DNA from 3 places in the Enterobacter sp. PL_is514 genome. Region 2 is predicted to be linked to each of the others. Evidence: predicted binding sites of a transcription regulator. Region 2 holds the regulator's gene; each other region holds the start of a gene.

Region 1 (4,329 bases), on a different contig from region 2:
TATCCGGGTCGGAGAGGAAATCCGCTTTGGTGATCGCTTTCAGACTCTTATAGGGCTGGAAGTAGCCGTGCGCAGCGGAACCGCGTGCGTGGACGATGCGTTCCGGTATCCGCTCGTGGTCAAAATGGGTGATTTTTTCCCGCAGGATAAAGTCTTCCAGCAGGGTTGGGCCGCGCACGTCTGCGCGAAGGGAGTTCTGATCGTCAGCAATACGCACGCCCTGATTGGTTGTGAGCGCAAAACCCTCGCCGCCTTTACGGTGTGGCTCAAGAGATTTCAGCTTCTCGTTTCCCGTGTCCGGCGATTTCATGCTTCCCGGTGCGGTAGGCTGTTCGCCCGGTGCTGAGGGGCCAGGGGAGGGGCGGTGAGAGCCGTCTGCAGGGGCGAGAGAGTCCATACCCGGTTGAGATTCTTCAGTGCCATGAATCGGTGATTGATGTGTTTTATCTTTGTTCGACATTGCACGCTTCTCCTTTATCCATTGCTAAAAACCCTATTAAGGATAGAACAATGTCGCGACATGGTTCGCGAACTAAGAGTTTTCATATGCCGTGATTAGCGAAAGGAGCCATCTCACCCACTCGGAGCGCGACGGAAGGCAGCAGGATCGGCTATCATAGAATTTTCCTGCTTCAAGAATTTTGCTTTAGTGAATCCGTCGCTTATGAAACCTCTTCGTCAACAAAACCGCCAGGTTATTAGCTATGTGCCCCGCGTTGAGCCCGCGCCGCCTGACCATGCCCTGAAAGTGGAGGGCTTTCGTGATGTCTGGCTGCTGCGGGGGAAATACGTGGCCTTTGTGCTGATCGGCGAACATTTCCGTCGCTCTCCCACGTTTACGGTGCCGGAGTCCGCACAGCGGTGGGCGATGCAGATCCGCCAGGATGAAGAGGTTGAAGAATAACAGCCATAAAAAAACCGCCTGATGGCGGTTTTTTTATTTCTACCGTGATTAACGGTGCGCCAGCTCGGCGTCGTCTTCACTTTCCAGAATCGTTTTGTCGGTCTGCTTCAGCCACTGGCTGGTCAGCGTACCGGCGGTCATGGAGCCGCTCACGTTCAGCGCGGTACGACCCATGTCGATCAGCGGCTCAACGGAGATCAGCAGGGCGACCAGCGTTACGGGCAGACCCAGCGCAGGCAGCACAATCAGCGCGGCGAAGGTTGCGCCACCGCCAACACCCGCAACGCCTGCGGAGCTTACGGTAACAATCCCGACCAGCGTGGCGATCCATACCGGATCCAGCGGGTTGATACCCACCGTCGGCGCGACCATCACGGCCAGCATCGCCGGGTACAGACCCGCACAGCCGTTCTGACCAATGGTGGCACCAAAGGAGGCAGAGAAGCTGGCGATGGATTCAGGCACGCCCAGACGACGGGTTTGCGCTTCAACGTTCAGCGGAATAGACGCGGCGCTGGAACGGCTGGTGAAGGCAAAGGTCAGTACCGGCCAGACTTTACGGAAGTATTTCAGCGGGCTGACGCCGTTCACGCCCAGCAGGATGCCGTGCACCACGAACATAATGCCCAGGCCCAGATAAGAGGCGACAACGAAGCTGCCCAGCTTAATGATGTCCTGCAGGTTAGAGCCGGCAACCACTTTGGTCATCAGCGCCAGCACGCCGTAAGGGGTGAGCTGCATAACCAGACGAACCAGTTTCATCACCCAGCTTTGCAGGGTGTCAATCGCGGTCAGAACGCGTTCGCCTTTTGGCGCGTCGTCTTTCAGCAGCTTCAGCGCCGCGACGCCCAGGAACGCGGCGAAAATAACCACGCTGATGATCGAGGTTGGGCTCGCACCGGTCAGGTCAGCAAACGGGTTCTTCGGAATGAAGGAGAGCACCATCTGCGGCACGGTCAGGTCAGCTACTTTACCCACATAGTTGGTCTGAATTGCGGTAAGACGTGCCGTTTCAGCGGTACCCTGAACCAGACCTTCTGCGGTCAGGCCAAACAGGTTGGTGACCAGCACACCCACCAGCGCGGCAATCAGCGTGGTGAACAGCAGCGTACCAATGGTCAGGAAACTGATTTTTCCTAGCTGAGTGGCGTTATGCAGGCGGGCCACGGCGCTCAGAATAGAGGCGAACACCAGCGGCATAACGATCATCTGCAGCAGCTGGACATAGCCGTTACCGACAATGTTGAACCACTGAATGGAATCTTTCAGAACTGGATTATCGGAGCCATAAATTGCCTGTAATGCCAGACCAAATACGACACCCATGGCCAGACCAACCAGCACCTTTTTCGCCAGGCTCCACTGTTTGTGGCGCGCCTGCGCGAGAAGCAATAGCAATATAACGAACACAACGACGTTCGCGATGAGTGGAAAATTCATCCCCGTTCTCCTGATTTATTATTGGGTCGGTTTTTACCGATCCTGTTGGCGGAAGGTTAGCAGAAGTGTGATGTAGCGCTTATATCCAAATGGAATGGGTTATGACAAATGGGATAATTTTGTCGGTTTACTGTTCAATCTGGTGATGAATAAAGCGATTAAACTGAAATTGCAGCGAATTAATCATCTGGGATGACCAGCGAACTGCACTGTTTTCGGGCAAGGTTTGCGGCATCCAGACGGCGTAAGCAAACAGCGCCATGCACAATACCCGCTCAAGCTGGTTACCTTTCTGCGGTGCGAGGATGGGAAAACGGAAACGCCAGCGGCAGGGCCATAGCAGCGGCACGCCCGCAGGCGTCAGCATATCGGCCAGAATATGGCTTAAATAGCCCAGCACCATCCCCTGGATGGCATCGGCGGGGACTATCCAGCTTTCAGGCACTTTTAAATAGAACAGCGTCAGCAGGCCAAACACGGCCAGCAGGCTGTGCGTAAACCCCCGGTGGCCGAACGCGCGGGCGATGGGTTTCGACACCCATTTCAGACGCTGTCCGAGGAAGGATTTGGGATGGTCGATGTCGGGCAGCAGACAGGTCAATACGGCGGAAGGGACAATATGCCACCAGTCCCCCTGTGCCAGCACGGGGGTAAGTTCAGCGTTTTTGGCAAATACTGCGCATGCAATAGAAAAAAGCAGGTGGCCTTCCGCCGTCATGATAAAACCCACGAAACTGTCAATTCATACAGTATAGGGTTTTTATACAGTAGGCGGAAGAGGTGACGGTGTAACTGTTTGTCACAAACCGGAGGAGGGCGTTAACCGCCCTGCAGGTGGCGCGCCGTCAGTTCTGCCAGTGAATGTAGCTTCACGTCGGCAAGCGCAAACCGGGGATCGTGGCGGCCTTCTTCCGCAGGCACCACAATGGAGCGCATCCGCGCGGCTTTAGAGGCCACCATGCCGTTAACGGAATCTTCCAACGCAACGCAGCTGAGGGGATCCAGGCCGAGCTTAGCGGCACAGTCCAGATAGACCTGCGGGTGCGGCTTGCTGTAAGGCAATTTTTCAGCGGACGCCAGCGCGTCAAAACTGTCGCGCAGTTCAAACATCGTGAGCACTTTTTCCAGCATATGCAGCGGTGAAGCGGAAGCCAGGCCAACCTTCAGCCCCTGGGCTTTACACAGCGCGACAGCCTCACGTACGCCGGGCAGCAGCGGCCGGCTCTCTTCCACCAGAGAAATGGCGCGGCTGATAATGCGTGCGGTCACCTCATTGCGATCGGGACCCACCCACGGCTGTTGGGCAAACCACAGGTCAACCACCATATCGATGCGCAGGCCCAGCGTATCGGGTAGTTCATTACGGCGGCTGATATCGACGCCCAGACTGGCCATTACATCTAGTTCGGCGCGATCCCACAGCGGTTCGGAATCGATCAGTAATCCATCCATGTCAAAAATTGCGGCAAGAATTTGGCGCGGTGTCGACATCACAACGTCTCCTTATCCAGGGTGTTCGACAGACGATACGTGCTAAGCACAATCTGCAATTTAGCATATTGCTTTTAAAGAGCGGGCGAAATTGATGGCCAGCAGGTAGACTTAGGCACAAATAACGCGTCTTTATGAAGAGGAACTGATGACGTATCAACAAGCTGGACGCATTGCGGTCTTAAAACGTATTGCTGGCTGGGTGATTTTTATTCCTGCCGTCATTTCTACGCTGATTTCTGTACTCAAATTTATGTACGATCACAGCGAAAAACAGCCGGGTATCAATGCGGTAATGCTTGATTTCGCTCATGTCATGATTGAGATGATGCGTTTTAATACGCCATTTTTGAATGTCTTCTGGTTTAACTCACCCACCCCGGATTTTCATCAACAGCTGAATATCGGCTTTTGGGTGATATACGCCCTGATCTTTGTTGCGCTGGCACTGCAGGCCTCTGGCGCGAGGATGAGCCGCCAGACGCGCTTTTTAC
Region 2 (4,329 bases):
GTTTCATATTCGGAATCTTTAACCGTCACGATATATCGTGACGTGAAGAGAACCAGGTATTGTTTTGCCAGTGGCGGTGCCAGATAAACGCCAGCGACAACCCTCGCAGCGAGAGGAAAACGGCCAGGGCCAGCCACAAACCGTGATTACCCAGCCAGGGGAGCGTCAGCAGCGTCAGACCAAACCCGGCCGCTGCAACCGCCATACTGTTACGCATTTCCGCTCCGCGCGTCGCACCAATAAACATGCCGTCCAGCAGATAACACCAGACGCCGACCACCGGTAAGACGACTTGCCAGATGAGATAGTGACTCGCCAGCTCGCGCAGCGCAGGGATAGACGTCAGCAATGCAACGATCTGCTCACCAAAGAAGGCGTAAACCAGACCGAACGCCAGCGCCACCAGTCCCGACTGGCGGCAGGCTGCCCGCCAGACGTCCCGAAGCTGCCCGCTTTCGCGCGCACCGTACGCCTGCCCGGAATGCGCTTCTACCGCATAGGCAAAACCGTCCAGCGCGTAGGCGGTAAAGGTCAGTAGCGTCATCAATACTGCGTTGACCGCAACGATTTCTGGCCCCAGTCGAGCCCCGAAAACCGTCAGCGCCCCGAAGCAGAGCTGAAGAAGAAGCGAGCGCAGCATGATGTCTCGGTTAAGCGCCAGCAGCTTACGGATATTGCCGCGCCATGCGGTTTTGAGCAGCGCCAGGGAGATGCCGCGCATCGCCAGCACGCGCCAGACCATCCACAGGCCAATAATAAAAGTTCCGTACTCGGCAATCGCCGTCGCCAGCGCCGCGCCCTGCACGTTCATATGCAGACCCATGACCAGCCAGACATCCAAAACGATATTGAGCAGGTTACCCACCACCAGCAAAATCACGGGTGCACGGGCGTACTGCACGCCCAATAGCCACCCCAGCAGAACCAGGTTAGCCAGTGACGCGGGCGCGCTGAGCCAGCGGATTTCAAGGAAACGTCGCGCCTGCTCTAATACCGCCTCGCTGCCGCCAACAACATGAAGCGCAAGGTCGATCAGGGGCGCACGCAATAAAACGATTAACGCCCCCGCGCCAAGCGCGAGGATCAGCGGCTGGACCAGCGCGCGCGCCAGACGCAGCGGATCTTTTGCACCATAAGCCTGTGCCGTGAGCCCGGTGGTGCTCATACGCAAAAAGAGCAGCAGCATAAACAGGAAGCTGGTTGCCGTCGCGCCAATCGCCACGCCGCCAAGATAAACAGGCGAATCAAGATGGCCAATAACGGCCGTATCGACCAGACCCAGCAAGGGAACGGTAATATTGGAGAAGATCATCGGCAGAGCAAGACGCCACAATGCCTTATCGGATGCCGTCAGCAGTGACATGAAAAATACCGGGTGTGGAGAATGAAGCAGGCTACAGCGGCGCCATAGCCTGTCAGGAAGAGGTTACAGCCATTCGCCGTTGCGAATGACCCCAACCGCCAGCCCTTCGATAGAGAAGTTGTGTTCGCGAAGATCGACCACAATCGGGGAGAACTCGTTGTTTTCAGGCAGTAGCTGAACGGTGTTCCCCTGTTTTTTCAGACGTTTGACGGTGACTTCATCATCAATGCGCGCGACGACTACCTGGCCGTTACGCACATCCTGTGTTTTATGCACCGCAAGCAGATCGCCGTCAAGAATACCGATGTCTTTCATCGACATACCGCTGACGCGCAGCAGGAAATCAGCGCTCGGTTTGAACATGGCTGGATCGACCTGGTAATGGCCTTCAATATGCTGCTGTGCCAGTAAAGGCTCACCGGCAGCAACACGCCCCACCAGCGGAATGCCCGTCTCTTCTTCCACCAGCAGGCGGATACCCCGTGACGCGCCCGAAACAATCTCAATCACGCCCTTACGCGCCAGCGCTTTCAGGTGTTCTTCGGCAGCATTCGGAGAACGGAAGCCCAGACGCTGCGCGATTTCCGCACGCGTGGGTGGCATACCCGTCTGGCCGATATGATCCCGGATGAGATCAAACACCTCTTGCTGCCTGGTCGTTAACGCTTTCATTCCGCCCCCTGGGTGTATATACAGTTATGCTGTGAGTATATACAGTCAAAGGCGATTTTGGAACCAAAAACTGCACAAAAAACCAGGGACTTAATTATTCCTCGAGGCTCATCGGAAATGTGACCAAAGCAGCGTGACCCAGGTGATAGCGGCAGTGATAATCGCCAGCAACACGGCAGCAGAGCCCATGTCTTTTGCACGGCCAGAAAGTTCATGGAAATCTGAACCAATGCGATCAACCACGGCCTCAATAGCGCTATTAAGAATTTCCACTATCATCACCAGAAGCACGGAACCGATAAGAAGTACGCGGGTAATCGCATCAACATCAAGGAAACAGGCGACGATCACCGCGATGATAGCGGCGATGCCCTCCTGGCGAAAGGCGGCTTCGTTGATCCACGCGGCACGGAAACCTTTCCATGAATAGCCGGCGGCTTTGATGATACGCGTTAACCCAGTGGTATTATTGGCCATTAAAAGAACCTTTTATGAAAAAAAGCGTCAGTAACAGGAACTGTAGCGCGTTTCGCTACAGCCTGAAGTATGACGGGTAACAACAGAAATTTTGCGCGCTTTCTGTTATCCTTGCGCCGCAATTGCATTATTAACCAGAGGCTTTACATCGTTTATGTCCGGCTGGCCACGAATTTACTACAAATTACTTAATTTACCATTAAGCATCCTGGTAAAAAGCAAGTCTATCCCAGCAGAACCCGCGCTGGAATTGGGACTCGATACGTCACGTCCTATTATGTACGTTTTGCCTTATAACTCGAAGGCAGACTTACTGACGCTTCGCGCCCAGTGTCTGGCGCATGACTTACCTGACCCGCTTGAACCGCTTGAAGTTGACGGTACGCTGCTGCCGCGCTACGTGTTCATTCACGGTGGACCGCGCGTGTTTACCTACTACACGCCAAAAGAAGAGTCCATCAAGCTGTTCCATGACTATCTCGACCTGCACCGCAGCAACCCCGATCTGGATGTGCAGATGGTGCCGGTATCGGTGATGTTTGGTCGTCGTCCGGGCCGTGAAAAAGGTGAAGAGAACCCGCCGCTGCGCATGCTTAACGGCATCCAGAAGTTCTTCGCGGTCTCCTGGCTGGGACGCGACAGCTTTGTGCGTTTCTCCCCTTCCGTTTCGCTGCGTCGAATGGCGGACGAGCACGGCACCGACAAGATCATCGCGCAAAAACTGGCGCGCGTGGCGCGTATGCACTTCGCCCGTCAGCGCCTTGCTGCCGTTGGGCCGCGTCTCCCGGCGCGTCAGGATCTGTTCAACAAGCTGTTGGCCTCCAAAGCGATTGCCCGCGCCGTTGAAGACGAAGCGCGCAGCAAGAAAATATCGCATGAGAAAGCCCAGCAGAACGCCATTGCGCTGATGGAAGAGATTGCAGCGAACTTCTCTTATGAGATGATTCGCCTGTCCGATCGTATTCTCGGCTTTACCTGGAACCGTCTCTACCAGGGCATCAACGTTCATAACGCCGAGCGTGTACGTCAGCTGGCGCATGATGGCCATGAGATTGTCTATGTTCCCTGCCACCGCAGCCATATGGACTACCTGCTTCTTTCCTACGTGCTCTATCATCAGGGGCTGGTACCACCGCACATTGCAGCCGGTATCAACCTGAATTTCTGGCCAGCAGGTCCGATTTTCCGTCGCCTGGGCGCATTCTTTATCCGTCGTACCTTCAAGGGCAACAAGCTCTACTCCACCGTGTTCCGCGAGTATCTGGGCGAGCTGTTCAGCCGCGGCTATTCCGTGGAGTACTTCGTGGAGGGCGGTCGTTCCCGTACCGGACGTCTTCTCGATCCTAAGACCGGCACGCTGTCGATGACCATTCAGGCGATGCTGCGCGGAGGAACCCGTCCCATCACGCTGGTGCCAATCTACATTGGCTACGAGCACGTGATGGAAGTGGGCACGTACGCCAAAGAGCTGCGCGGTGCGACCAAAGAGAAAGAGAGCCTGCCGCAGATGCTGCGCGGCCTGAGCAAGCTGCGCAATCTCGGTCAGGGCTACGTGAACTTTGGCGAACCAATGCCGTTGATGACGTACCTGAACCATCACGTTCCCGAGTGGCGCGAATCCATCGATCCTATCGAAGCGATTCGTCCGGCCTGGCTGACGCCAACGGTCAACGGCATCGCGTCCGAGCTGATGGTGCGCATTAACAACGCCGGTGCGGCTAACGCCATGAACCTGTGCTGTACGGCACTTCTGGCTTCGCGTCAGCGCTCGCTGACCCGTGAACAGCTCACGGAGCAGCTGGATTGCTACCTGGACA
Region 3 (4,329 bases), on a different contig from region 2:
CTCTGCCTGAACCATACGTTTACCAGCTATATTTCGACGCTGGGTGCCCACCGTGAGAAGCTCACCAACCCGGGTATTCTCAACCTGCTCGATGACGCCGTCTGTTATGTCGATGACGCGCTTCATCACCGCCCAGCCGATGAGCCACGCGTGCAACAGGCGCTGAATGAACTGGCGCAACGCATTGCGCATCTTGACCCGGGAAACGACAGCAAAGCGCCGCTGGTCCTTCAGCAGATAGGCCTGCTTATCGCTCTGCTGCCTGAAATTTGCCGGCTGCAACAGCAAATCGCTACCTGGAGGAGTGATTCTCCTGTGGCTCAGGCAGCGCATTAAACCACTCCGTCAGCTCCCGGCGAATGCCTGCCGGGAGTGCCGCCTCATGCAGCCCCTCAATAGCCCCTTCGAGCGCGAAGAGAACTTTAATACTGAGCGCTTTATTTTTCGCCCGCATCTTCAGCCAGCTGGCTCTGGCACCCAGCGCCCGGAGTGTTTCTTCATTGGTAATACCAGCTTCAAAAAGCAAGACTTCAAGCTGAAAGGTCAGGTTTGGCAGATCCTTGAGTCGGTTTCGTTGATGGCGCTGATAGCGCTCTTTTCTTGCCGCACTGAGCGCAAACGAGGAGAGCTGAAGCAACCGCTCCCTGTCCTGCCATAATCCGTCATCCACACGATAATAGTTGAGCAGCACCGGGCGGCCTCGCTTTATCAATGTCAAAAATGAGGAGGCATTCTTTACGCAGTATTTCGCACTCTCCTCACAAGCCCGAAGATAAAGCTCGCCATCAGACACCATGGCAAAAACCGCATCATCCACCGCCAGGGTGTAGCCTCCAAACAGCGCACGATGATGAATCTCACCCAACGGGGAGAGGTATTCCTGGGATTTATAAATCCGTTCATAAGATATCTTTTTCATGATATTTCCCTTCAAAATCATAAAATAACAACGAAATTTCTTACTAGCGGATCCGTTAGCAGGAAAATAGGCAACTTATCGCCGTTGAGCAAGATGATTTTTCCAGGGGCATCAAGATTGAATGAATTTTGCGAGTCGCTTTCCGAAAATGAGGTTGATCTTTATGCATACAGGGGTTACTGTATATCCATACAGTAACTACAGGGCTGGAATGAATATGCACACTTCAGGCTATGCAAATCGCGCAATCTCTCTCTCTTCTGCCGCAGGCAATGTCGCGCAGAATTCCGTCGAGCGTGTTTCCACAGGGCTTATCAGTGAAGTGGTTTATCGTGAAGACCAGCCCCTGTTGACGCAACTTCTGCTGTTGCCGTTATTACAACAGCTTGGTCAGCAATCGCGCTGGCAGCTTTGGCTCACGCCTCAACAAAAACTGAGCCGTGAGTGGGTTCAGTCCGCTGGCCTTCCGCTGACCAAGGTCATGCAGATTAATCAGCTCTCGCCGTGCGATACCGTTGAGTCGATGATCCGCGCGTTACGCACCGGAAATTACAGCGTGGTAATTGGATGGTTACCCGAAGAATTGACGGAAGAGGAACATTTCCGTCTGACTGAAGCCGCTGAAGAAGGGAGTGCGATCGGGTTCATTATGCGTCCGGTTCGATCGGATTCTTACCGCAGAGGACAACTTTCTGGGCTAAAAATTCACTCAAATTTGTATCATTGAGTGAAATTAAGATTTTTCCTGGAATTTTTTTCGACCACAAGATGGCATTAAAGTTCCCGGTCTGAAAATTGCGGCAAGGCTTGTCTGGTGCGGTTCTCCTTCATTTTATTGCACAAAATTCGTTCTAAAAATGTTAAATAATCGGTATACGGAACTTTTTTTTTCATATGCCTGACAGACTTCACACTTGTAAGTTTTCAGCTACGTTGTAGACTTTACATCGCCAGGGGTGCTCGGCCTAAGCCGAAGATATCGGTAGATTTATATTTGACCACGCCCCCCGGTGAAGGATTTAACCGTGATTCTCTCTTGAGACTTTCATGGCGAATTTTGGATGATAACGAGGCGCAAAAAATGAAAAAGACAGCTATCGCGATTGCAGTGGCACTGGCTGGCTTCGCTACCGTAGCGCAGGCCGCTCCGAAAGATAATACCTGGTATGCAGGTGGTAAACTGGGCTGGTCTCAGTTCCACGACACCGGCTGGTACAACAAAGACCTGAACAACGATGGCCCGACTCACGAGAGCCAGCTTGGTGCAGGTGCGTTCGGTGGCTATCAGGTTAACCCGTATGTTGGTTTTGAAATGGGTTACGACTGGTTAGGTCGTATGCCATACAAAGGCGACACCGTAAACGGCGCTTTCAAAGCACAGGGCGTTCAGCTGACCGCTAAACTGGGTTACCCAGTAACTGACGATCTGGACGTGTACACCCGTCTGGGCGGCATGGTATGGCGCGCTGACTCCAGCAACAACCAGGTTGGTAGCGACCATGACACCGGTGTTTCCCCAGTATTCGCTGGTGGCGTTGAGTGGGCTATGACCCGTGACATCGCTACCCGTCTGGAATACCAGTGGGTTAACAACATCGGCGACGGCAACACCGTTGGTGTTCGTCCAGACAACGGCATGCTGAGCGTAGGTGTTTCCTACCGTTTCGGCCAGCAGGAAGAAGCAGCACCAGTTGTTGCTCCAGCGCCGGCTCCAGCTCCAGAAGTACAGACCAAGCACTTCACTCTGAAGTCTGACGTTCTGTTCAACTTCAACAAAGCAACTCTGAAACCAGAAGGTCAGCAGGCACTGGATCAGCTGTACTCTCAGCTGAGCAACCTGGATCCTAAAGACGGTTCTGTAGTGGTTCTGGGCTTCACCGACCGTATCGGTTCTGACGCTTACAACCAGAAACTGTCTGAGAAACGTGCTCAGTCTGTTGTTGATTACCTGATCTCTAAAGGTATCCCAGCTAACAAGATCTCCCCACGTGGTATGGGCGAATCTAACCCAGTTACTGGCAACACCTGTGACAACGTGAAAGCTCGCGCTGCACTGATCGACTGCCTGGCTCCAGATCGTCGCGTAGAGATCGAAGTTAAAGGCATCAAAGACGTTGTAACTCAGCCAGCGGCATAAGTTATCGTCTTATAAAAAAACCCCGCCATGCGGGGTTTTTTATTGTCTGAAGAAAAGTAAAAAATCTACTTTTTACCCAACAACGCCTGAAGGTCGTTCTTCAGCGTCGACATCTGGTTGGCGTATTTCTCTTTATGTTCGGCATCCTCAATCAACTGCACGATGGTTTCCGAAAGCGTTTTACCCCGTCGTTGTGCCAGCCCAGCCAGACGTTGCCAGACAACGAACTCCAGGTCGATTGATTTTTTTCGAGTGTGCTGATGCTCAGCATTAAAATGCCGTTTGCGTCGCGCGCGGATAGTTTGCTTCATCCGGTTTAACAAGGCAGGATTGATGTGTTTCTCAATCCAGCCGTTAACCTGTACCGGTTCATTTTCGAGGGTCAGCAAAATATCCACGGCTTCTTGTGCAGCGCTGGCTTCGATGTAGCAGGTGATCAGCTCCCCTTCACGGTGCTTTTTGACCAGGTACTTCCATTTCCAGCCGCTTTCGAGATTTTCCAGTTGTTGATATTTCATTGCGATCTCAGTGTTACCACGTAACTCTGTTCAGAATATCAGTTTTTTAGCAATCTGCTGAAAAGAAATCATATCCTGTGAGTGAATGCAGCCAATCACCCTGTCGAAATCCCCAATCCTGCTTGGGTACAGCCCCCCGCTTACGGTATACTCCACGCTTTTACATCTGACTAAAAAACATCAACTTTGACCATTACGAAACTTGCATGGCGTGACCTTGTTCCGGATACCGAAAGTTATCAGGAACTGTTTGCACAGCCCGAACTCGCAAAAGAACACGAATTCATCCTTAGCGATACGCAGCCCCGTTTGCATTACGCGCTGGAGCAGGTCTTAAGCCCATGGGCAACTGCGCCTTTCATGCTGCTCAAAGCCCCGGAAGAAGCGGAATACCTGACGTTGTTCGGGGATGCCGTGCGTCAGTTAAAGCCGGAAGCTAACGCCGTTTTTGGCGGCCAGTATCGTATCGCGGGACACGATGTCACTTTCGAACCGGCGGCACAGGCCGACGGCCATTTTGCCGCTAAGGGTGAGGTGATTACCGCTAACTGGGTCGAGGCTGAACAACTCTTTGGTTGTCTGCGCCAGTTTAACGGCGAGCTTTCGCTGCAGCCTGGGCTGGTACATCGCGCAAATGGCGGTGTTCTGATCATCTCACTGCGCACCCTGCTCTCGCAGCCGCTGCTGTGGATGCGTCTGAAAACCATCGTGCACCAGCAGCGTTTCGACTGGGTCGGCTACGATGAGTCTCGTCC

The links. The regulator LexA, encoded in region 2, represses DNA repair genes until DNA is damaged. The targets are predictions, from matches to a motif close to TNCTGTATGTACATACAGNA.
Region 1: a site for LexA is predicted at 3,077-3,096, ahead of AC0TNG_RS15865 (metal-dependent hydrolase). Genes of this name have one in related genera too.
Region 3: a site for LexA is predicted at 1,097-1,116, ahead of sulA (SOS-induced cell division inhibitor SulA). Genes of this name have one in related genera too.

Annotation. Positions count from the first base shown of each region.
Region 1 covers NZ_JBVPGN010000034.1:57,318-61,646, forward strand. The annotation lists gene katE (catalase HPII) at 1-460, opposite strand, end outside; gene cedA (cell division activator CedA) at 617-904, shown strand; gene AC0TNG_RS15860 (L-cystine transporter) at 953-2,344, opposite strand; gene AC0TNG_RS15865 (metal-dependent hydrolase) at 2,472-3,062, opposite strand; gene hxpB (hexitol phosphatase HxpB) at 3,164-3,835, opposite strand; gene AC0TNG_RS15875 (YniB family protein) at 3,984-4,329, shown strand, end outside.
Region 2 covers NZ_JBVPGN010000031.1:66,032-70,360, forward strand. The annotation lists gene dinF (MATE family efflux transporter DinF) at 26-1,363, opposite strand; gene lexA (transcriptional repressor LexA) at 1,427-2,035, opposite strand; gene AC0TNG_RS11310 (diacylglycerol kinase) at 2,144-2,512, opposite strand; gene plsB (glycerol-3-phosphate 1-O-acyltransferase PlsB) at 2,667-4,329, shown strand, end outside.
Region 3 covers NZ_JBVPGN010000036.1:454,060-458,388, reverse strand. The annotation lists gene yccS (YccS family putative transporter) at 1-336, shown strand, start outside; gene AC0TNG_RS22435 (TfoX/Sxy family DNA transformation protein) at 293-919, opposite strand; gene sulA (SOS-induced cell division inhibitor SulA) at 1,137-1,646, shown strand; gene ompA (porin OmpA) at 2,001-3,056, shown strand; gene matP (macrodomain Ter protein MatP) at 3,122-3,574, opposite strand; gene AC0TNG_RS22415 (AAA family ATPase) at 3,761-4,329, shown strand, end outside.